DNA from 3 places in the Acetobacter sp. P1H12_c genome. Region 1 is predicted to be linked to each of the others. Evidence: riboswitches for the same ligand, from Rfam matches in the RefSeq annotation. Region 1 holds a riboswitch; each other region holds the start of a gene.
The links. Region 1 has a riboswitch for cobalamin ahead of KP699_RS07185 (CbtB-domain containing protein). Riboswitches for the same ligand answer to the same signal wherever they lie in the genome.

Region 1 (7,328 bases):
CTGCGCGGCGCATGGTCGTCTGACGCGACTTCTGGATGCCGCCGGTCTGTCCCACACCGGGCAGGCCAGCCTGTTTACGCTGGTGCTGTACCCCACGGCTCCGGCGCTCTGGCGGCATTTCTGCACCTACGGCCTCGTGACACGCATTTTTGCAGACCAGCCGGGCCGTCTGCGGATTGGCCTGCCCCCGTCCGAGGCTGCATGGTCCCGGCTGGAAAGCGCTGTGCAGGCATGGGCTGCCCGCCCTGTGGGTGATGCCGAATGACCCGCGTCTCTACCCCCCAGACCCTCCGCCTGATCTGCCTGACAACCAGCCTGCCGGACGCGGTGAAGCAGGGCTGTATTCCCGCGCGCGAGGCATGTGGTCTGGTGGCTCTTCCCACGAATACGGGCGGCTTTTCCCTGCCGCATCTGCGCAAACCCCCGCAGTTTAGTCAGATCATTCTGGCCGAAGACTGCGTCTGTCTCCCCGCTGACCCTCAGGCAGACCCACTGTCTGACCCGGACAGCGCATCTCCTTCAGTCCGCTCAGGCAATGCACCCTTCCTACCAGCCGGAGGAGCGTCCTCTTTGCAGACCGGGGAGGCACCGGACGACATACCGTTTATTTCTCCTGAGATCCCCATCACACATGAAACGCCCATCTCACACACCGCAGCCCTAAGGGATCGCGATTACGGCACATGGCACGGACAGGCTCTGAAAAGCCTTGCGCCTGAAGCCCTGCATGCTCTGCTGCATGACCCGGATTTCGCGCCGCCGGAGGGGGAAAGCCTGCGTCAGTTCCACGCGCGGGTCGGGACCGGGCTGACCACATTGCCGCAGGAAGAGGCCGCGCGCGGTACGATACTCGCCGCTGCCCGCCCTGCCGGTTCCGGGGCACAAACGCTGCTGATTATTGCGCGCCCTGCCGTTGTACGCGCTCTCGCCTGCGCAATTCTGGGAGGCGGGCCGGAGATGGCGGCAAAGCTGGATATCCCGCCCCAGACCACCAGCCTGTTCACCCGCCACGCCGGACACTGGCGCGTACGGGCACTGGGGGCAGGGCAGGATACCGGGCCTGACTCTCAGGGCTGATCTGCCGCACTGAGCAGGCCAGATTTCCAGATTTATTGTCTCTGCGCGGCTCTCATTTTCACCGCCTTCGTCACAAGCAGAGTACTGATTTGCGCCAGTGCAAATGTGAGCAAGACAGTCGGCCAGAAGGCGTCCCGGATCTGGAAATACCGCATACACGCCACATCCAGCGGGATAAAAATAAGGGCCGCCCCAATAAAAATGACGATTTTCTGTGTGGTGTCTGACAGTTCTGTCATCTGGCGTATTTCAAAATCTTCCATGGATCGAAAATGTGCGGACCAACTGGAACAGGCCGGGCTTGTCAGCCGCCATGTGCAGCAGATTATGCCGCCAAGCGTGGAATATCGGCTGACACCCGCAGGCCAGATTTTTATTGAACCGATAGAAATGCTCTACACATGGGCCATAGACCACACGGCAGATCTTGACGCTCTGGCCGCCCAGCAGGCCGCCGGGTCCACAGCCCAGACGGCGGACGCTGAAGAGGACCCGTAACGCTCTGCCTGAGCGGCAGCGTTATTTTTTACGGGTTTTCTGGCGGTAAACGGCGAGGACCAGCAGCAACTGCATCCCTGCCAGACCACCATCAAGCAGCCCTTTTTCAAAATCTGCGACCGGAAGATTTGAGACAGCCAGCATCAGTAACGGCGCGAAGGGAATGAGAAGCAGGGTCTGCAAGGACTTGTTTTCAACAGCTTTTGCTTTGCACCGTGTACGCATTTTCCAGATCCTTTTCCGGCAAACGACTCACTGACAAACCGTAATAAAAAAGCTGGCATATCCTCAGGCAGGGCGCAAGAGCCTTTGCTGCGTGGCCGCTCCGTGCGTCACAGCCCTGTCAGGCGTGAGGCAAACCTGTGCCCGTCCCGGTACACCGCAAAGCGGGGTGTTTCATGCAGCAGGTGGCTGGTCTTCAGCAGGGCATGCGCCGTTTCCCATTCCGCAGGCGTATGTTCCCGGCTGTCTATGCCCACCTGCCGCAGGCGGATATAGCCAAAAAACGCATCATCACTCATTTGCTGGCGCGGCAGCACGTCCGCCAGATAGGGCAGGGCGGTAATAGCGTTCCGCACAATGGGGGCCTCTGCTTCCGTGCCGTAGAGGAACAGATCATCTCCGGGGCGGAAACCGGCTTCATCCAGCATGCTGGCCAGCCGTTCCACCTGCTCCTTTTCAAACTGTTCCTGGGCCTGCATGGCGTTTCCAAAATCAAAGGACACCACATAAAAATACAGGAGCGGCACAACCGCCAGCCAGCGGAGTTTCTGGCCCACAGCCGTCTGTAGAAAAAACAGATTGGCCAGAATAACGCAGGCGGAAAAGGACATAAAAATCCGTGGCGCAATGACCGTATCCGCCAGAATCAGCACAATCCCCGGCACCAGCAGCACAAGGAGAAATGGCACGCTCACCAGTGCCAGCGCGTTCAGCTTTGCAACTCTGTCCGCCCGGCGCAGGGCTGGCAGCACACCAGACCACACAAACGCCGCCCCGAGCGCATAAAACAGGCCCAGAACAACGCCCGGCCCGCCGTGCAGAAGGGAGGCCAGCAGGGCGCGCGCCTGTTGCAGGTTGCTCCACAGCATTCCGGACAGCACATCATGCAGGCTCATGGTCCCGCTATGGGGGCCAGCGTAGGAGCCATGCACAAAATGGCGGATAATCACAAAGTGATACACACCATAGGTTACGCCCAGTGCGGCCATCCGCAGGCCCAGCGCCCGCCATGCCGCCTGATCCCGCCCCTCACAGGTGTCACACACAAACAGAAGCACGGCGAGGGCCAGAAATGTGTTCAGCGCTGGCTGATAAAAACACATGACCGCAAACAGAAAAGCCGCGCATGTGGCAAACAGCCGCCGACCAGACCAGCCCTCCGGCACCAGCGCCGCCAGAACCGCGCAGCTCTGGGCCATAAGCATCGGCAAGGCGTCGAATTTATAAGACAGATTTTCCAGAAAAAACGGCTGCACCGCCAGCGGCAGGGCGCACAGGCAGACGGAAAGATCATCCATCCTGCGCCCGCGCAACAGCCGCGCGGCCAGCAACGCCCCGCTGCATGAAAGGGCCAGCAGGCCCAGAATCTGCCCCAGCGGAGCAAGATCAAGAACATTGCGGCTGCGCAAACCCAGCGTGTTCATCAGGAATGTCGAGAAAATGCGCCCGCTGCGGCTCCATGTGTAGCCGTATAAAACGCGCGCGTTATCATCCATATACGGCACGTTGACCAGAAAAATGGGCAGAGCAAACAGGCAGCTTAACAGGAAAAGCAACCAGACATGTCTGGAATGTAGTTTAGGCCAGCTCTGGTCCATATCCGCCACACAGCTCCTTCTGGTCACTAGGGTGCTGGTGTCTGTTATCGCATCATCTGTTTTTCAGAAAGAGCAGGGAGGGAGAAATACCCCTCACCTGCGCGCCACGCAGCGGGAGAGGCTCAGCTCCGGCTGCGGCCCAGCAGCACCGGCGTTGCCAGCGCGCCAAAAATCAGCCCCATGCTGCCCCACAGCACCACCTGCATGCCAAGGGCGGCCTCGCGGAAACGCCACAGCACCACGGCAGGAAATCCGTCAGGTACCTCATTCACATCCGGCAGGCCAAACTGCACAAGGGCGGCCAGCCCCACAAAGACAGCGCCACCGCACAGCCAGCCGGTCCAGTTATCGCGCACCTGCGCCACTTTCTGGCCAATCAGGCAGGCAATGGCCGCCACACAGATGGAAAGCGCAATCATGACAAAATAGGTTTCCGTCCGCAGCGCCAGCGTGGCGGGGTTCCCCACGGCAGGCGGGTTGGGCGGGTATTTCAGGTCCGGCACCAGCACCACGGTCACAAACCCGGCGGCAGCCAGCAGAAGCGCCAGCACGCGGGGGGAGGAGAAAGAAAGCCGCCCGTAGGCAAAGGAAAACACCAGCGCAAACAGCCCACCAAACCCCGCGCCATAAAGCAGCGTGGCGGTGGCCAGACCATAACTGGCCTGCACGGACCGGCTGACCATTTCCGGCTCCGGCGCAGCCCCTTCCGCCGCGCTGCGCGCAGCCTCAAACGCAATGGCCAGCGCCACCTGTGGTTCCCCAAACAGGCGGGCAAACGCAAAGGCAAGTGCAGCCGCAAGGCACCCGGCAATCATGCCGCGTGCCAGCAAACGTCCAGCAATCATCAGAAAAAACCCTGCGGTTTAGTGGCAGGGAAAGCCCAGCAGATGGCGGCCATCATGCACAAATTCATGCACTTCATGCCCGGAAATCAGGGAAACAGCCCCCTGTTCCGCCCCCACAAAATACAGCATCAGCACGGACAGCAGCAGGCCAAACACGGCCCAGGGCAGCAAGGCGCCAACGGGAATGGCAACGGGGGCAGGTGCGGCAATACCCTGCGCGCGGGGGGAGGAAGGATGCATCATCAGACAGGCTCCGCTGGTAAAAACGCGTTCCGCGGTGAACAGAAAAACAAGGCTGGAGGTCTGACTTCCCGCTTGCAGCAAGCGGATTACAGTGGCGCGACCGTGCCGGATTTCCACCAGCTTCCCCAGATCAGCCTTTAGTCTGAACGGCCCCTGCGCCCCTGTCAATTTATTCAGCCTCCGTCTGACACCCCTCGTCTGGCACCCTCCGTCTGGCAACCGCCCGTCTGGCGTGCATCCACAGGGCTCTTGCCTGCACTGTCTTAATTGTTCTTGCGTGTTGCCCGGTTTTGCGCGCGGTGCGCCTCAGAGCACGGTTGTCAGAGCGGGCAGCACACAACATTCCGTAACAATTGCCGCGGCGCCCAGCACATCTCCCGTATAGCCTCCCAGCATCCGGCGGGCCGCGCCTCCCACCAGAAAGCAGGCCATCAGAGCAGCCCCCGTAGCTACAAGCCCGGACTGGAGCCACATCAGATTTTCACGGGAAAGCCAGCCGCCCATCGTTGCGGTGGGAGCGTAGAGCATTTCCCGCAGTATCCCGCCCATACACCCCGCAGCCAGAAGCAACCCCAGCCATAGAGGCCTGCGCGGCAGCGGACTGAGTGAGCGGGCCAGACCGTCGGGCCGGGCCGGGGGCAGGCAGGCGGCCAGAACCAGCAATGCCACGCGCGCCAGACAGCCGGACACAACCAGCGCCAGCACCGCCATAGTTGCAGGAAGCGCCGCAACAGCGGAGGCCCGCACCAGCAGGCTCAGGCTTAAGGCCAGCACGCCGTAACTGCCAGTCAGGCTATCGCGCATAATCTCCAGCCGACGCTCCCGCGTGGCCCCGCCGCAGCCGTCCGCCATGTCAGCCAGTCCGTCCTCATGCAGGCCGCCGGTCAGCACACACTGGAAGGCCAGCGCCAGCCCCGCCGCAGGCAGAGCCGCCATATGGCTCAGCCGCAGCAGCCAGAACAGCATCCCCACCAGCCCGCCAAGGCCCGCGCCGATCAGCGGCCAGCACCAGATAGAACGGCCCATAGGCCAGAGCGCCGTGCTGGCCCGCTGCGCGGGGGACAGCAGCCAGCTTACCGGCAGGCGCGTCAATAAACTCAGCCCACAGGCCACATCCAGCCGCACCCGGGCCACACAGGATTCAGCCGGGGCAGGCTTCATTCTGTACGGCCTGAAACCGCAGCCTGCGTAAAAGTCGCCATGCCATTATGGCACGCCACCGCCGCCCGCAGCAGCGGGACCGCCAATGCCGCGCCGGAGGCTTCCCCCAGCCGCAAACCAAGGTCCAGCAACGGCACCAGCCCCAGCTTTTCTGCGAGCCGCGCATGGCCTGCCTCGGCGGAACAATGGGAAAGGCGCGTATGGGCCAGTCCCCCCGTTGCAGCCAGCCGCGCCAACGGAGCCACCGCAGCCGTGCAGACAAATCCATCCAGCAGCACCGGAATGCCGGAATGCCGCGCCGCCAGCGTCGCCCCCAGCAAAGCCGCGAGTTCATACCCGCCGAGCCTGCGGGCTATTTCCAGCGGGTCATAGGCAGGTGTTACCGCGCCCAACCGCTTTGCGTGTTCGCTCTTCGCCGCAGAGGCCCCCTGTGTCGCCGCCACTTCTGCCTTATGGTGCGCCAGAGCGGCATCAATCACCCGCGCTTTATGCGCCACGCCGGGGGCATCCAGCCCGGTGCCGCGCCCGGCCCAGTCGGCCCCGGTGCCGCCAAACAGAGCCGCCGCCAGAGCCGCTGCCGCCGTGGTGTTGCCAATGCCCATTTCTCCCAGACACAGCAGGTCACATGGACGCAGCACGGCGTTATACCCTGTTTGCACCGCGTCCAGAAAGGCTTCTTCCGTCATGGCCGGGGCCGTGGTGAAATCCGCCGTGGCAGCCAGCCCGCGCACAGGCACAACCTGCAACGTCGCACCCGCCACACGGGCAAGCTGGTTGATGGCAGCCCCGCCTTGTTCAAAATTCTGCACCATCTGGGCCGTCACATCCTGCGGCCAGGGGGAAACGCCCTGCCGCACGACGCCATGATTGCCCGCAAAAATCAGAATCTGCACCCGGTCCAGCCGGGGCTGCGCCCGCCTCTGCCAGCCGCCCAGCCACTGTGTCAGCTCTTCCAGCCGCCCCAGACTGCCCGCCGGTTTGGTCAGTTCGGCCTCACGGGAGGCAATCTGCTGCTGAGCCACAGCATCCACCCCCGGCAGCGCGAGGCATGCAGCGCGCAGGGCGGCGAGGGACGCAAACGGAGGAGCAGGAGTGGGGGAGGAAGCTGGTGGCATGACCCTGAATTTATGCTGTTATAAACGCCATACTGACATGGCAGCAGGAAAGCGGATAGCGCATGAACACTCTCTCGCTCAAGGCAGACACTGCCCCTCCGTCGGGCCAGCAGCCCACAGCCTCGCCCGCTGCGGCGGTTATGCCGGAACAGGAGACAGCCCTGCTCCCCGCAGGCCTGCCTGGCACAACATTAGTTCTGGGCGGTGCGCGGTCTGGCAAGAGCCGCCATGCGGAAGCCCTGATTACAGCGTTGCCCGCCCCGTGGGTCTACCTTGCCACAGGCCGCGCGTTTGATACGGAAATGCAGGAGCGCATTGCCCACCACCGTGCCAGCCGGGCGGAGGGCTGGCAGACAGTAGAAGAGCCATTTGCCGTGGCCGATGTTCTGCGCGCCCACGCCACGCGCCCGGTCCTGCTGGATTGCCTGACCCTGTGGCTGACCAACCTGCTGCTGGAAGAGCGGCGTATTCCGGACGCTACACACGCGCTGCTCGCTGCACTGGCGGAGCGGCGTGCCCCCACTGTGCTGGTCGGGAATGAGGTCGGGCTGGGGATCGTGCCGGAACAC
Region 2 (7,328 bases), on a different contig from region 1:
GCCGGGGCGGTCACCGCCACACAGCATCTTGTCCGGGCCGGAAACAGTAATGCGCGTGCAGAAGCCGGGCGGGTAAATCTGGGTTTCATCCGGGGCGTACAGAACATCCACCACGCCGGTTTGTGCCAGAAGGGCTTCATCCGCGTCCAGACCGCGTGGATAGAGCTGGAAATCATCCGGGTTGTTAAACTGGATCGGGTTGACAAAAATTGTCACAATCCGCCGGGTGGCTTTGCCGTCCAGCGCCCGCACCAGTGTCAGATGGCCTTCGTGCAAAGACCCCATGGTGGGCACCAGTCCGATTGTCTCCCCGTCCTTATGCCACTGAGTGACAATCTCGGTCAGTTCCTGTCTGGTTCTTACAAGCTTCATGACGCATCCCGGTTTGCAGTAAAAGCGCAGGACAGAGGACCACCCGGCTTGTGCACGATTGCCGGGAAATCCACTGTCCGTCCTGGGCCGTCTTACTGTGTTTTCAGGAATGGTTCCAGCAGCACACGGTCTGCCGGGCTGAGCCGGTCTGCCGCGGTGCTCGCCTGATGCCAGTAGGGATAGAGCAGGGGAGGCTGGCTGGCCTGATTGAGGCGGTTGAGCTGGTCTTCCGACAGGGTGAGTTCTGCGGCTTTCAGATTGTCTTTTAACTGCTCTTCCGTGCGGGCGCCCACGATGACGGATGTAATGGCCGGGCGATGCATGGTCCATGCCAGAGCGACCTGCGCTGCGGAAACGCCATGCTCTTCCCCAATGGTAAGCAGCACTTCCACAATATCAAAAAGCTTTTCCTTGTCATGCACCGGGGGTTCGCCAAAATTTTCAAGCTGACGGCCGGCGGGTGTTGGCTGGTTACGGCGATATTTGCCGGAGAGCAGGCCACCTGCCAGCGGGCTCCAGACCTGCACGCCAATGCCCTGATCCACAGCCGCGGGCAGCAGTTCATACTCTGCATCGCGTGCCTGAAGTGAATAGTAAATCTGCTGGGATACCGGGGCGATCAGCCTGTTGCGCTCAGCAACGGACAGCGCTTTCATCATATGCCACGCGGAGAAATTGGAAACGCCACTATAGCGGATCTTTCCAGCACGGGTCAGCGTATCAAGGGCTTCCAGTGTTTCATCCAGTGGGGTCTGACCATCCCATTCATGCAGATAATAGAGATCAATATGGTCACGGCCGAGGCGCTTCAGGCTGGCCTCACACGCGGTAATGAGATGCAGGCGGGAGGAACCAGCCCCGTTTGGTCCGTCCTGCGTACGGAAGCGGGCTTTGGTCGTGACCAGAATTTCCTGTGTGCGCCCTTTCAGGGCTTCCCCCAGAATAGTTTCGGATTCCCCGGAGGAATAGATATCCGCCGTATCAAACATGGTGATGCCCGCATCCAGGCACAGGTCAATCAGGCGGCGCGCCCCGGCTGTGTCGGTATTCCCCGTCTTTGCAAAGTCCCCTTTGCCTCCAAATGTCATGGTGCCAAGGGTAAGGGCAGAAAGACGCAGGCCAGACCGGCCAAGTTGACGATACTGCATGAAGCTGTTCTCCGTGTGGGTGAAGAGTGAACGCGGATGACCGTTTTGAACTGGCAGTATAGAGGGACGTTTTCAAGGGTGTCAGCGCGTTCACTCTGTTTTGACAACCACCGGAGAGCCTGCTTAACAAAGGGCAGATGGTTCCCGTCAGGGGATGAAAAGGGAAGTACGGTGAGAACCCTTCTGTTTCTTGGCCGTCGCTGCCCCCGCAACTGTATGTGACATCAGGCGTGTTTTCCGCACTCTTGTTTTTGGGAGTGTTGACCCACTGGAGCGTGCTCCGGGAAGGGCGGAAACAGGCGAAAACTGCCGGAGCGCCGGGGGTTTTGTGTCATGAGCCAGGAGACCTGCCATCTTTGTGCTGAGTGTCATGTCTGGCGGGGTGTCCGGAGCGTGATGGTGCGTTGGGTCAACGCGCTACTGTCTGGTTTGTCCTGATGGCCTTGTGATGAACACCCCCATGCGGCCTTGTGCTGTGTGTTGACTGAAGGGTGTTCATGTCTGCCGCGTTTTCTGCCCCAGTGGTGAAGGGATGGTGCCCCAGTCTGTTTGCCCCCATGCAGGCGGCGGATGGCTGGCTGGTACGCGTGCGTCCGCCGCTGGGCCGGATAACCGCAGCGCAGGCCCACCTGCTGGCCAATGTTGCGGAGCAGGACGGCAACGGGCAGATCAGCCTGACCAACCGGGGAAATGTGCAGTTGCGGGGGTTCGCGCCGGAAGCGGCCCGTGCTTTCCCGCAGCGTATGGTGGAGGCGGGCCTCGGGCAGGCAGACCCGGATGCTGAACGGCGGCTCGCACTTCAGGTCACCCCTCTGGCGGGCGCGGACCCGGCCTGTGCCGGGGAGACCATGCTCTGTGCGGAGGCGTTGAGGGCCGGGTTGATCGGCTCTCCCGCTCTTTCAGCTTTGCCTGATAAATTCGGGTTTTGCGTCGATGGCGGTGGTTTTTTCCCCGTTGGGTCTTTGCAGGCTGATATCATGCTTCAGGCTGTACAAAACCCGGCTTCTGAGCGGGGCGGCTGGTGCGTTGTCTGTGGTGAGGCCCGCTCAGAGCCGCAGGGTTTGTCTGAGGCTGTGCAGATGGCTCTTGCATTGGCGGGTGCTTTTATAAAATGCCGTGAGGCCATGCGGCCTTTGCGGATGCCTGCTGTTGGCCAGAGACTGTTTGCAGAAATCGGGGTTGCATGGGCGCCCCTTGTCAGAACAGAGAGGCAGCACGGTCGCGCGCTGGTCCAGCGGGCCGGGCCTCTGACAGGCCATCTTTATGCGGTGGCTGCGCCGCTGGGGCGTCTGACGGCAGCAACGCTGCGGGCCTGTGCAGATGTTGCGCAGACCGGTGACGGCATTTTGCGGATGACACCATGGGGGAGCCTGATTTTTGGCGGATTAAGGAAAATGCCAGAAATTTCAGGACTTGTTATGTACCCGAATGACCCGCGCCTGCGGGTCTATGCCTGTATTGGTGCGTCAGGATGTGGGCAGGCTTCTGCGGACACAGGGCAACTGGCGCTGCAACTGGCTCCGCATTTGCCGGAGGGGATGGAGATGCACGTCTCCGGGTGTGCCAAAGGCTGTGCGCATCCGGGGCGTGCGACAGTCACGCTGGTTGCCGGGACTGAGGGATATGGCGTGATCCGGAACGGACGCGCGGGGGATCAACCACTCTGCGTTGTGCCGGAATGTGATGGTGCAAAGGTGGTAAGACAGGTTCTGTCTGAAGGAGATGTTAAAAATGCAGCCTTATGATTATATCCGCGATGGCGCTGCCATTTATGAACGCTCCTTTGCGACCATTCGTGCAGAAGCTGACTTAAGCGGTTTTTCCGCCGAGCAGGCCCAGATTGTTGTCCGCATTATTCATGCCTGTGGCATGGTCGATGTAGCGCAATCCGTGAGGATGACGGAGGATTTTGTATCTTCCGCAAGAAAATCCCTTAAAAAATCCTGTGCTGTTCTATGTGATTCCGAGATGGTGGCGCATGGCATTACCCGTGCACGTCTGCCTGCGGATAATGCCGTGGTGTGCACCCTGCGGGATGCGCGCACGCCAGATCTTGCGCGGCAGATTGGCAACACCCGGTCTGCCGCAGCGCTGGATTTGTGGGGGGAAAAGCTGGCCGGGGCCGTTGTGGCAATCGGGAATGCGCCTACGGCTTTGTTCCATCTTCTGGAACTGCTGGATGCCGGTGCGCCAAAACCTGCGGCTGTAATTGGTTTGCCGGTCGGCTTTGTCGGGGCGGCGGAATCCAAGGAGGCCCTTGCAAAAAGGCATGATATTCCATGGCTGGTTGTGCACGGGCGGCTGGGGGGAAGTGCCATGGCCGCGGCGGCTGTCAATGCTCTGGCGAGTGAGGTGGAGTAATGGTGCGCGGAACGCTGCATGTGGTGGGCGTGGGGCCGGGGGACCCAGACCTGATGACGCTGCGGGCTGTTAAAACCCTGCAAGGGGTGCCGGTTGTGGCCTATTTCTGTCGGCATGACACACAGGGGCACGCGCGCCGCATCGCGCAGGCGCATATTGCTGCCACAACGCAGGAAATACGGCTGGCTTATCCGTTTACCACCGAAATTTCCGTCAAAGACCCAAGCTACCATATCGACATGCATGCGTTTTATGATCGCTGTGCGGAGGATCTTGCTGCGGTTCTGGAAGAGGGGCGGGACGTCGCTCTGCTGTGTGAAGGGGACCCTTTTCTGTATGGGTCCGCGATGTATCTGTTTGACCGTCTGCATACTCGGTTTGAAACTCAGGTTGTGCCCGGTATTTCCGCCATGAGCGGTTGCTGGTCTCAGGCGGCGCGCCCTATGACGCACGGGGATGATGTTCTGTGTGTTCTGCCTGCCACCATGCCGGAAGAGGTTCTGGTGCACTGGCTGGACAAGGCCGATGCGGCGGTGGTGATGAAGATTGGCCGGAATATGCCAAAATTGCGGAAAGCACTGGAGCAGACAGGCCGTTTGCCGGATGCTGTCTATGTAGAGCGTGGCACGCAACCGGAGGCACGCTGCCTGCCATTTGCGGAACAGGATGGGCCTGCGCCCTATTTTTCACTGGCGTTGGTGCCGGGCAGAAAGGGCGTGCGATGACGGGGTCTGTCAGCATTATCGGGCTTGGTCCGGGGAATGCGCTCCAGCGCACACCGCAGGCGGATCAGGCGCTTAGCCGTGCGACGGATCTGGTGGGATACGGCCCCTATGTGCAGCGGGTGGAGGCGTCGGCTTCCGTGGTGCGGCACTGTTCGGATAACCGGGAGGAACTGGACCGGGCGCGGCACGCGCTGGAACTGGCCCTGCAGGGGCGGCATGTCGCGGTTGTCTCCGGCGGAGATGCCGGGGTGTTCGGCATGGCCAGCGCAGTGTTTGAAGCTGTGGACCATGGCCCGCAGGCATGGCGTGCGCTGGATATTACGGTTGTGCCGGGTGTGAGCGCGGTTCTTGCGGCTGCCGCCCGGCTTGGGGCACCGCTGGGCGGTGATTTCTGTGTGATGTCCCTTTCCGATAATCTCAAGCCATGGCCAGTTGTTTTGCGCAGGCTGGCGCTGGCGGCGGAAGCGGGTTTTGTTATTGCGCTCTATAATCCGCGCTCCAAGGCGCGCCCGGCCCAGTTGGGGGAAGCGCTTGAGCATTTACTTGCCTGCCTGCCCGGATCAGTCCCTGTCGCGTTTGCGCGGGCCATTGGGCGTGCGGATGAAGCCGTGCGGCTGACAACACTGGCAGAGGCTGATGTTGCATGGGCGGATATGAGCACATTGGTGCTGATCGGCTGTGCCGCCAGCCATCTGATCCCGCGCCCGGACGGTGGAGCGTGGTTTTACACGTCGCGCAAGGTTGAGGCAGTCTGATGTGTCTGGAGCCAGAGCAGAGCCTCCGCAGGTGTTTGAACATGCGGGCAGGGCGGGCGGGGCGGACGCTCTATCATAATCACCGGGCATCCCAGAGTACGCGCCGCTTCAAGTTTTGGAAAGGTTGCGGAGCCGCCAGAATTTTTAGTGACAAGACATGCAATCTGATGCGCCTTCATGAGCGCTCGTTCCGTAGCATAATCAAACGGTCCGCGAGCAGAAAGGACAGTCGTGCTGGGGGGCAGTGTGGCTGGGTCCGGGGGCTCAATCGAGCGCAGCAGATAAGTATGCTGCGGGGCCATGCAGAAGGGCGCGACCTCCTTGCGTCCGGTTGTCAGAAAAACCTGCAGGGGGCGCTGCCCGAAACCAGCCGGGTCCGCCAGCAGGCTGGCTGCGGCAGTCAGGTTGGCTACAGAATGCCACGTGTCTCCCGGCACAGGTTTCCATGCCGGGCGCTCCAGACGCAGCAGGGGCAGGCCAAGGGCCGCGCAGGCCGTCGCCACGTGCTGGCTCATGGTGGCGGCAAACGGATGTGTGGCGTCAATCACGGCCTGAATGGCATTCTGCGTCAGCCAGTGTTGCAGGCCGTCCGGGCCTCCAAAACCACCGAGCCGGACAGCTATTTCTGGCAGATGCGGATTACTGGTCACGCCCGCCAGAGAGAGGGTGGGCGCAAAGGCGGCATTATGCTCCAGCAGACGGCACAGGCCAGAGGCTTCCGTTGTGCCGCCCAGAATCAGCACGGGCAAAGGGGTTGGGGCGGAGGGGCACATGCAACATCGTATCCTGAAGGGCGCTATTTGTCTCTCCATAGCGAAGAGAGGGGACAGGCCGCAAACTGTCTGCCGGAGGCGGGTCTGATGTTTCAGCCGGGTTTTCGGGCAAATGGCACCGGCCATACAGACAAACTGGCACAGGCTGGAGGTGTGGATGTCTGAGGTCTGGCTGACGCTGATTGGCATTGGGGAGGAGGGCGTGGCGGGGCTGAGTGCTGCCGCCCGCGCTCTGGTCTCGCAGGCTCCCTATGTTGTAGGGGGCGCGCGGCACCTTGCCCTCGCGGCTGAGCTGATTCAGGGAGAAACGCTGGTCTGGCCGTCTCCTTTTCAAAACGGCATAGATGCTGTTCTGGCGCGCCGTGGCTCACCGGTTGTGGTGCTGGCCTCGGGCGATCCGTTTTTTTACGGCGTTGGCGCAACGCTTGCCCGGTATGTGCCGCCGGAAGAAATGCTCTGTCTGCCTGCTCCATCCTGCGTTTCTCTGGCCTGCGCGCGGCTGGGATGGGCCTTGCAGGATTGCCGGGTGATTTCCCTCTGCGGGCGCTCCCAGCACCGGATGCGGCCATTTTTGCAACCCGGCGCACGCCTGCTGGTGCTGTGCGCGGATGAACAGTCTCCGGCACAGGTCGCGGCATGGCTCACGGAAGAAGGTTTTGGGCGGACGCTGTGCCATGGTCTGGAAGCACTGGGAGGCCCGGCCGAGCGGCGTTATGACTTTGTGGCGCGAGAGGGGGTGCCCGGCACGCCGGGGCGGCTGTCCCTGCTTGCGCTGGAGAGTGTGCCGGACAAACGCACGTTTAGTCTGCCTCTGGTGTCTGGCCTGCCAGATTCCTGCTTTGAGCATGACGGGCAGATGACAAAACGGGAAATCCGCGTCGTGACCCTGTCCTCTCTGGCCCCACGGGCCGGGGAAATGCTGTGGGATATAGGCGGTGGTTCGGGTTCCGTTGGTATTGAATGGATGCTGGCGGACCAGACCTGCCGCACCATTACGCTGGAACCTGTACCAGAGCGCGCCGCGCGGATTGCCCGGAATGCGCTGCATCTGGGCGTGCCCGATTTACAGATTGTGCAGACTCGCGCCCCTGATGGTTTAAAAAATCTTCCGTGCCCGGATGCTGTTTTTGTGGGAGGGGGTGCAAGCCGTGCCGGGGTTCTGGAGGCGGCGTGGGCGGCTCTCAAACCCGGTGG
Region 3 (7,328 bases), on a different contig from region 1:
CCTTCACACCAATTTCGCCCTGCCGGGAATGGCTGAGTTTTGTAAACTGCCCCCGGTTGGCCAGAAACAGGTTGGAGCCCGGAGGGTCTTCCCCCGTGGTATATACCCCGTAAAGGCTGACATTTTTTGTCAGATCAAACACCGGACCGATACGGAAATTATCCGGGTTGTAGTGGCCCTTAAAACTGGTTGCGGCGTTAAACTGCCCATTCTGCCGGTAGTTTTGCCGGTCCAGTGCGAGCCAGTCATACCGGAAGCCGCCCACAAGACGCAGATTATCCCGGATGGTCAGAACGTCCTCTAGAAACAGGCCCGCCTGCACCATCGTGGTGGGGGATTTCATATACGGGTATTCCCCGGAAAACGCCCCAAGTGGCGTGGCGTCCGGGCTGACAAGAGAGACGCTGTCCGCATAGTCCGCAGCCGGAAAACCCCGGTTGCGGATGAAGCGCAGATAGTAGGCGTCGCCTCCCAGCACAAAACGGTTCTTCATGCCGAAAATGGAAAAATCAAACTGCCCGTGCAGCGTATCCCCAACCTGATGCTGGTTCTGATACACATAAAACCGGTCCCGGCTGATGCTGCCGGGGGCAATGGCATTGCCTGCGGCATCCGTCTGGCCGGGGGCGCTGATGTAAGTCAGGCTTTCCGCGTTGTTCCAGCGTCGTTTAGAATAAATGAAATAGCTGCTGTTATGAAACAGAACATGGCTGTTCACCCGCCAGTCCAGATGCAGTGTGGGCGTCGCGTTGACAGACCCGGCCTTGCCATCCCGCACGTTATAGTACCGCCACAGGGACGCACGGGTAAGGCCCAGCCCTTTGCTGGAACTGAGCAGACCACCCACACGTCCGCCTGTTTGCGAGAGATCCACCAGCGGCGTGCCGTAATAAGTGGAAAGCCGGTCCGTCAGATAATCCATGCTCAGCCGCGCGGTGAACTTTTCCGTCGGCTTCCACAGCAAGGTTGTCGTAAAATCATCCGAGTGCGGGTCGGCTCCTTTTACAAATCCGTCAGACGATGTCCGGCTGAAATCCGTGCGCAAAGCCAGCGTTTGCGTAATCGGCACGGAACCGCCAACCCCGGCGTTCCACGTATTAAAACTGCCGTAGGATACAAGTGCGTTGGCATGCGGGCCATCAAACGTGGGCGTACGGCTACGCATATCCACCGTGCCGCCCACGGCCCCCTGCCCATACAACACGGAGGACGGGCCTTTAAGCACCTGCACACTTTCCAGATTGAAGGTGTTCTGAGGCCGGTTGACCATGGTGGTCGGGCCAAAATACTGGCCATCATGCAGCACCAGAATCTGGTTGCCGGTAAAGCCGCGCATCATCAGCTGCGCGGGCGACCCCGGAGACCCGCCAGAGGAAACACCCGGCGCGCTGTCTGCCGCGGCCTCAGCCTGGGCATAACCGCGCTGCATCATCAGATCATGCGAGACCACATTGAGTGTGCCCGGCGTGTGCTGGATGGACAGGCCAAGTTTCCCACCGACTGCGGGTGTCATCTGGAGAGGGGCGGTTTTACCATAAGCCGTGATATATTCAGGGCCTGCCACCTTTCTGGCCGGGGGTACTGCTGTCCGTTTTTTATACGGATGGGCAGCACTGGCTTTCGGGTCTGAGGGATCAGGGGTGGCCGCATAGGCGGCGGGCACGCAACTGATGCCGAACAGAAGACTGAGGGCATAAGAGACTGGACGCACGGGTTCGCTCCAAAACAACGTCACCGCGATGGAGGCACTGAGCAAACCGTGCCTCGCCGCCACATCACCCCGTATGGCAGCTCCGTCCGTGACTTTGGCGCAATGGCAGGTCTCCTGGCTTGCTGGTCCTCGGGTCCTGCGGCTGCCTTCCCCCCTGTGGATGACACAGAAAGTGGCATGAACGCCGCAAGCCCTCTCAGCTTACAGTTGCGGGGGCAGCATCGGCTTGGACCGATTTCCCTCTTAGCCTTCTGGCCGCGCACGCAGCCACAAAGCACCATTGCTGCGTGCAGCGTAAACAGGGTCTGAAAAACCTTGTCAACGAACGTGCAGCTTTATACCCCATAAAAAACGGCTCTAAGGCACAGGCCGTGCCGCACGTTGCACACCGGCCTGTTGCGCAAAACCGGCATTTGCGTACAGTCTCTCCCTGTCAGTCAACAGCCCCGCGCAGGCGGGTTAAAAGGGAAGACCGTATGCCGTGCCGCACGGCTCAGTCGGTCGCTGCTCCCGCAACTGTAGGCGGTTTGTCCGTGTCTTTTTGCCGCAAGGCACGCCACTGGTGCACAACCGGGAAGGCGGGAGACGGACGTTTAACCGTGAGCCAGGAGACCTGCTGTTGTCGTTCAGACCACGCCGCCGGGCGGGATGTACCGGAAGGCAGGAGTATACCAGTGGGACCGTTTTCCCCCTTCCCCCGGCCTTTTCAACCAGAAGAGGCGTATCATCCGGCTTTTGCCCGCCTGCTCAGCGCCTGCCCGTCCCGCGCTCATGCCTTGCAGGCCGCGCATCTGGCGCACCTGCCGCCCCCTGAGCAGGAGGAGGTCATTGCCCAGAACGGCCACGCGCTCTTCCTCAAGCTGGTCCCGTCCCTGCCTGCCCCCCACCGGGAGCGGGGCGCTGTGCTGGAAGAGGCTTTCCGGCCGCTGCTCCTCACCGCCTCTGACTATCTTGAAGCCATGCCAGCCCTCAGGATGGACATGCCGCCCGCTGCCGCGCAGCGCATTGTGCGGGCCTATGTGGCCGTCCACTGGACGCGCGGCGCCCAGAACGCCGCCATGGCGCTGTATAACAGCCCCGCATGAAGGCCTTCCGCCGGACGCTGTATCTGACCCACCGATGGCTGGGTATTGGCATGGGCCTGCTGATGGCAGGCTGGTGCGCCTCCGGCCTTGTCATGCTCTGGCACACATGGCCTCAGCCGGAGGAAGACGCCTTGCGCCGTGTTCCGACGGAAATCCACTGGCCCGCCATACTTCCGGAATTGGCTAAACTGGGCAGCACAAAACGCTTTCAGGCTTTTCAGATCAATATGGTAGGGCACGAACCGGTTCTGACGCTCACGCCACAGGAAGGCCCACCTTTTGCGCTGGACCTGCGCACCGGCCATGCGGGGCGCATCACCCCGGAAGATGCCGCTACCAGCGCCACCCGATATGCGCGGGCCACCGGTGCACAGGGCCGCCCCGTCTTTGATGGCCTGACCACAGACGACCAGTGGATTCTGGATACTCATGGCCGGGAAAATGGCTTTTATCGCTTTCTGTTTCCCGATGCGGCGCGCACGCAGATTTACGTCTCCTCCCTGACCGGAGAGGTCATGCAGGCCACAACACGCTCCACCCGCCTCTGGGCATGGGTTGGGGCTATTCCACACTGGCTTTACCCGGCGGTGCTGCGCAAGCACCCGGCGCTTTGGAGCGACGTCGTTATTCTTTTGTCTGGCACGGGAGTTTTTCTCACCGTTACCGGGCTGTGGATTGGCGTTTTGCGCCTGCGCCGCGCAGCCCCCTTTACCCCTTATAAAGGGTGGCATGGGGTCCATCATCTCTGTGGCGCGGTGTTTGGTGTGCTGGCCCTTTTATGGGTTACAACCGGACTGCTTACCATGTCTCCCGCAGGCCTGTTTCAAAGCAATCCAAACGCGACCCGTCCCCTGCGCGTGACTGGCACGGCGACCGGCGCGGAGATCCATCAGGTTCTCTCACGGTTGATAAGTGCCGCACCACCCGGATGCACCGGCATAAAAACGGCTTTTCTAAACAGCAAAGTTTTTATGCAGATCACGGAGCAAACCGCTACCGGACCCAAGAGCCGGAGACTGGATGAAGCCCTGACTCCAGCGCCTCTCACCCCAGAGCAGATCAGCCTGATGCTTAAGCCAGCGGGCCTGCTGAAAACGCCGGACGACCTGACTTTTCTAACGCAGGCGGATGCCTATTACTTCAGCCGCCCCACGCATCAACGCCATTTTCCCGTCTGGCGGGCACAGGCGACCGATGGCACCCTGACCTATCTGGACGGACAGTCCGGCGCTGTGCAGACCATTCTGGACGGCCCTGCCCGCCAATCCCGCTGGCTGGTGTACGGGTTTCATGATCTGGACTTTCAGGCCGGACTGCGCAGAACCCTGATGCACCGGAGCATTGCCGTTCCATTATTGTGTGGCGTGTTCTGCGTTTTTCTGTCCGGCGTTCTTATCGGCATCAGGCGGCTGCGCCGCACCAGCCTGCGTGCAGCGGGCCGCTCTTAGTGATGCGGCTCCTCATGCACCATATCCAGATCCGCAAAACGTGTGAACTCTCCTTCAAAGAACAGATGCACGACGCCAGTGGGGCCGTGACGCTGTTTTTCCAGAATGAGTTCGGCCTTATTATGCACAAGGCTCATTTTACGTTGCCAGTCATCCAGCGCGGCTGAGTATTTTTCCATGGAATCAAACGCTGTTTCCTTGGGCATACGCTGCTGGAGATAATATTCGTCACGATACACAAACATCACGGAATCCGCGTCCTGCTCAATGGACCCGGATTCACGCAGATCCGAGAGCATCGGGCGTTTATCTTCACGGCTTTCCACCTGACGGGAGAGCTGGGAGAGCGCGATAACCGGCACTTCCAGTTCCTTCGCAATCGCCTTTAACCCCTGTGTAATCATGGAGATTTCCAGAACGCGGCTTTCCGGGCGTGTGCCAACGGAGGGACGCATAAGCTGGAGGTAATCCACCACCACAAGGCTCAGCCCGCGCGTGCGCTTCAGGCGGCGGCAGCGGGTCCGCATGGCGGAAAGTGAGATCGCCGGGGTATCGTCAATCACCAGAGGCAGGCGGGAGAGTTCACGGCTGACGCGCACAAAGCGGTCAAACTCTTTCTGCCCGATATCCCCACGACGGATTTTTTCACCGGACACTTCCGCCTGCTCGGACAGAATACGGGTGGCCAGCTGCTCGGCCGACATTTCCAGAGAGAAAATAGCCACCGTGCCGGTTGGCTCCACGCCCGGCCCTTTCTCTTCCGCCTCAATCATCAGCGCACGCGCGGCGGAGAAGGCAATTTTGGTCGCCAGCGCGGTTTTACCCATGGCGGGACGCCCCGCCAGAATCATCAGATCCGACGGGTGCAGCCCACCGGTTTTCTTGTCCAGATCCCGCAGGCCAGAGGTCAGACCGGACACGTGCCCTTCCCGCTTGAAGGCCAGCTCCGCTGTTTTAATGGCGTCCGTCAGGGCGCGGTCAAACACCACAAAGCCGCCGTCCTGCCCTTTTTCAGTCGCGAGGCGGAACAGAGCCTCTTCCCCCGCGGCAATCTGGTCCGGGCCGGACAGATCAGAAATTGTGCCAAACGCGCTGTTCACCACGGTCTCGCCAATATCAATCAGCTGGCGGCGGATCCACGCATCATGAATGGCGCGACCATAATCCCCGGCGTTGATAATGCCGACCATGGAGGTCAGCAGTTTGGCCAGATAGGCCATACCACCGACATCATTCAGGATTCCGGAATTTTCCAGCTCGGCCCGCAGCGTAACAGGGTCCGCAAGCTGGCCGTTTTCAATCCGGCGGGCAATGGCATCATAAATCCGACCATTGACCTGGTTGGCAAAATGCGCGCCCGTCAGAAAGTCGGAAACACGGTCATACGCCCGGTTGTTTGTCAGCAGCGCGCCCAGAAGGGCCTGCTCTGCTTCAAGGTTGGCAGGAGGATGGCGAAGGGAGAGCGACAGAAGCGTTTCTTCTTCCTGCCGCGCGGGTTGGGTCTGGGTCATACTCACGCCGTTTCGTTTATCAGGTCCTGACACATCCGTCTTCCGGCTTTAACCGAAAAACGCCCATGCCTTACAGCTTTGGCAAAACGGGCTTTGTGGCCTGCTTTGCCGCCAGATCCAGCGCATCAAACGCCGTGATGATGTGGTAGAGGGAACTGGTCGGGATTTTGGTTACAGCCGGCGCGCCCGCCGCATCCAGCTGGTCCACCCATGTGCCAACCGGGCAGCCGGTAAAATAATGGTCCAGCAGATTTTCCGCCAGCCGGACGGCAATCCCCCGGCTATCCAGCCTGTCACGGCTCAGGATACCGCGCAGGGCTTCCCCCTGCACCCACAGGCGGGAGCCGCCGCGCAGAACAGACCCGTCGCGCGTCAGAACATCCCGAACCCGGCCCGTCTCCGGCTCAAGGCCAAAGCGGGTGGCAAAGCTGGCCAGCCGCATGGCAGGTTCGGACGTCTCCACGCCCGTCAGGCGCTGATATTCCCCCAGCAGCCACACCCATTCAAAATGATGCCCCGGCTCCACCCACTGCCCGGCCTCACCGGGGGCAGGCTGCCAGTCTTTTGCAAAGAACTCGCCCAGCGTGCCCGTAACAGGGTCCATAAAGCGGTTCCGGAACAACTCATATAACGTATGGGCCAGAGCCAGATCGGCCTCATGATGCGTGGTACCATACAGAGCCAGTGCGGCTTCAAGCAGATGCATATGCGGGTTCTGCTGCCTGGGGGCACCATCATCGGGCAGCCAGTTCAGAAAGCCACCATTCGGCGTGGCCATATTCTGCTGCACCCAGCCCAGAGTGTCCCGCGCCAGTTTTTCCGCCCGGCCGGAGCCTTCCAGCCGCCCATACCAGGCCAGAGCAAACACAACAAACGCGATATCATACAGGTCAGCCGTGGCATCCTTCACCGCGCCTTCACGGGTTAAGATGCGCGCCCAGCCCCCGTCCTCCCGGTGGGCATGCAGCATAAACCGGAAAATGCCGTGCGCACGGGACACACCCTCTTCCCACCCCTGCAACGCAGCCCATGAGAACGCAAACAACTGCCGCGCCTGCACCCGCACCCGCTTGAACGGCGGCAAAGCGGGCTCACCCTCCAGCGTGAGATGTTCCTGCGCACCCAGCAGAGCCAGCTCATGCGGGGTGCCGTCACACCCCGTTGTGGCCCAGAACGGCAGAGCCTTCTGGAACAGCCAGTCCGAAAACCGGTCCCGCACGGCAACCAGAGGCAGCGGTGCGCCGTCGGTCTGGGCATCTGTCAGAGGGTTGGGGGGCAATGTGCGACTCATGATTGCTGAATCCGTCCAATCGTAGCCGTTGTGGAATGCCCTGCGGCCAGCGTGGCCAGCACAAGCTCGCCCCCATTACCCACCACAAGGTCAGCACCCACAACCTGCTCCGGTTTATAGTCCGCACCTTTAATCAGCACGTCCGGCATCAGGGTGCGGATCGTCTCCAGCGGGGTATCTTCATCAAAAGACACCACGGCGTCCACATACCGGATGGCGGCCATCACGCGAGCGCGGGATTCCAGCGTGTTGACGGGCCGGGCCGGGCCTTTCAGGTGGCTG

Region 2: linked by a shared signal. The riboswitch ahead of cobG (precorrin-3B synthase) and the one ahead of KP699_RS07185 (CbtB-domain containing protein) in region 1 are both predicted to bind cobalamin.
Region 3: linked by a shared signal. The riboswitch ahead of KP699_RS15310 (hypothetical protein) and the one ahead of KP699_RS07185 (CbtB-domain containing protein) in region 1 are both predicted to bind cobalamin.

The regions. Positions count from the first base shown of each region.
Region 1 covers NZ_JACRVR010000009.1:28,179-35,506, forward strand. Annotated here, with positions in the region: gene cobD (threonine-phosphate decarboxylase CobD) at 1-265, shown strand, start outside; gene KP699_RS07160 (histidine phosphatase family protein) at 262-1,077, shown strand; gene KP699_RS07165 (helix-turn-helix domain-containing protein) at 1,279-1,575, shown strand; gene KP699_RS07170 (hypothetical protein) at 1,597-1,800, opposite strand; gene KP699_RS07175 (glucosyltransferase domain-containing protein) at 1,908-3,395, opposite strand; gene KP699_RS07180 (CbtA family protein) at 3,518-4,237, opposite strand; gene KP699_RS07185 (CbtB-domain containing protein) at 4,259-4,483, opposite strand; cobalamin riboswitch at 4,520-4,655, opposite strand; gene KP699_RS07190 (adenosylcobinamide-GDP ribazoletransferase) at 4,790-5,644, opposite strand; gene cobT (nicotinate-nucleotide--dimethylbenzimidazole phosphoribosyltransferase) at 5,641-6,759, opposite strand; gene cobU (bifunctional adenosylcobinamide kinase/adenosylcobinamide-phosphate guanylyltransferase) at 6,900-7,328, shown strand, end outside.
Region 2 covers NZ_JACRVR010000006.1:30,575-37,902, forward strand. Annotated here, with positions in the region: gene panC (pantoate--beta-alanine ligase) at 1-372, opposite strand, end outside; gene KP699_RS05920 (aldo/keto reductase) at 465-1,520, opposite strand; cobalamin riboswitch at 1,642-1,890, shown strand; gene cobG (precorrin-3B synthase) at 2,018-3,265, shown strand; gene KP699_RS05930 (precorrin-8X methylmutase) at 3,252-3,881, shown strand; gene KP699_RS05935 (precorrin-2 C(20)-methyltransferase) at 3,881-4,606, shown strand; gene cobJ (precorrin-3B C(17)-methyltransferase) at 4,603-5,361, shown strand; gene KP699_RS05945 (cobalt-precorrin-6A reductase) at 5,331-6,134, opposite strand; gene cbiE (precorrin-6y C5,15-methyltransferase (decarboxylating) subunit CbiE) at 6,292-7,328, shown strand, end outside.
Region 3 covers NZ_JACRVR010000055.1:2,868-10,195, reverse strand. Annotated here, with positions in the region: gene KP699_RS15315 (TonB-dependent receptor) at 1-1,711, opposite strand, end outside; cobalamin riboswitch at 1,798-2,008, opposite strand; cobalamin riboswitch at 2,136-2,347, shown strand; gene KP699_RS15310 (hypothetical protein) at 2,386-2,796, shown strand; gene KP699_RS15305 (PepSY domain-containing protein) at 2,793-4,244, shown strand; gene KP699_RS15300 (replicative DNA helicase) at 4,241-5,755, opposite strand; gene KP699_RS15295 (AGE family epimerase/isomerase) at 5,826-7,046, opposite strand; gene rfaE1 (D-glycero-beta-D-manno-heptose-7-phosphate kinase) at 7,043-7,328, opposite strand, start outside.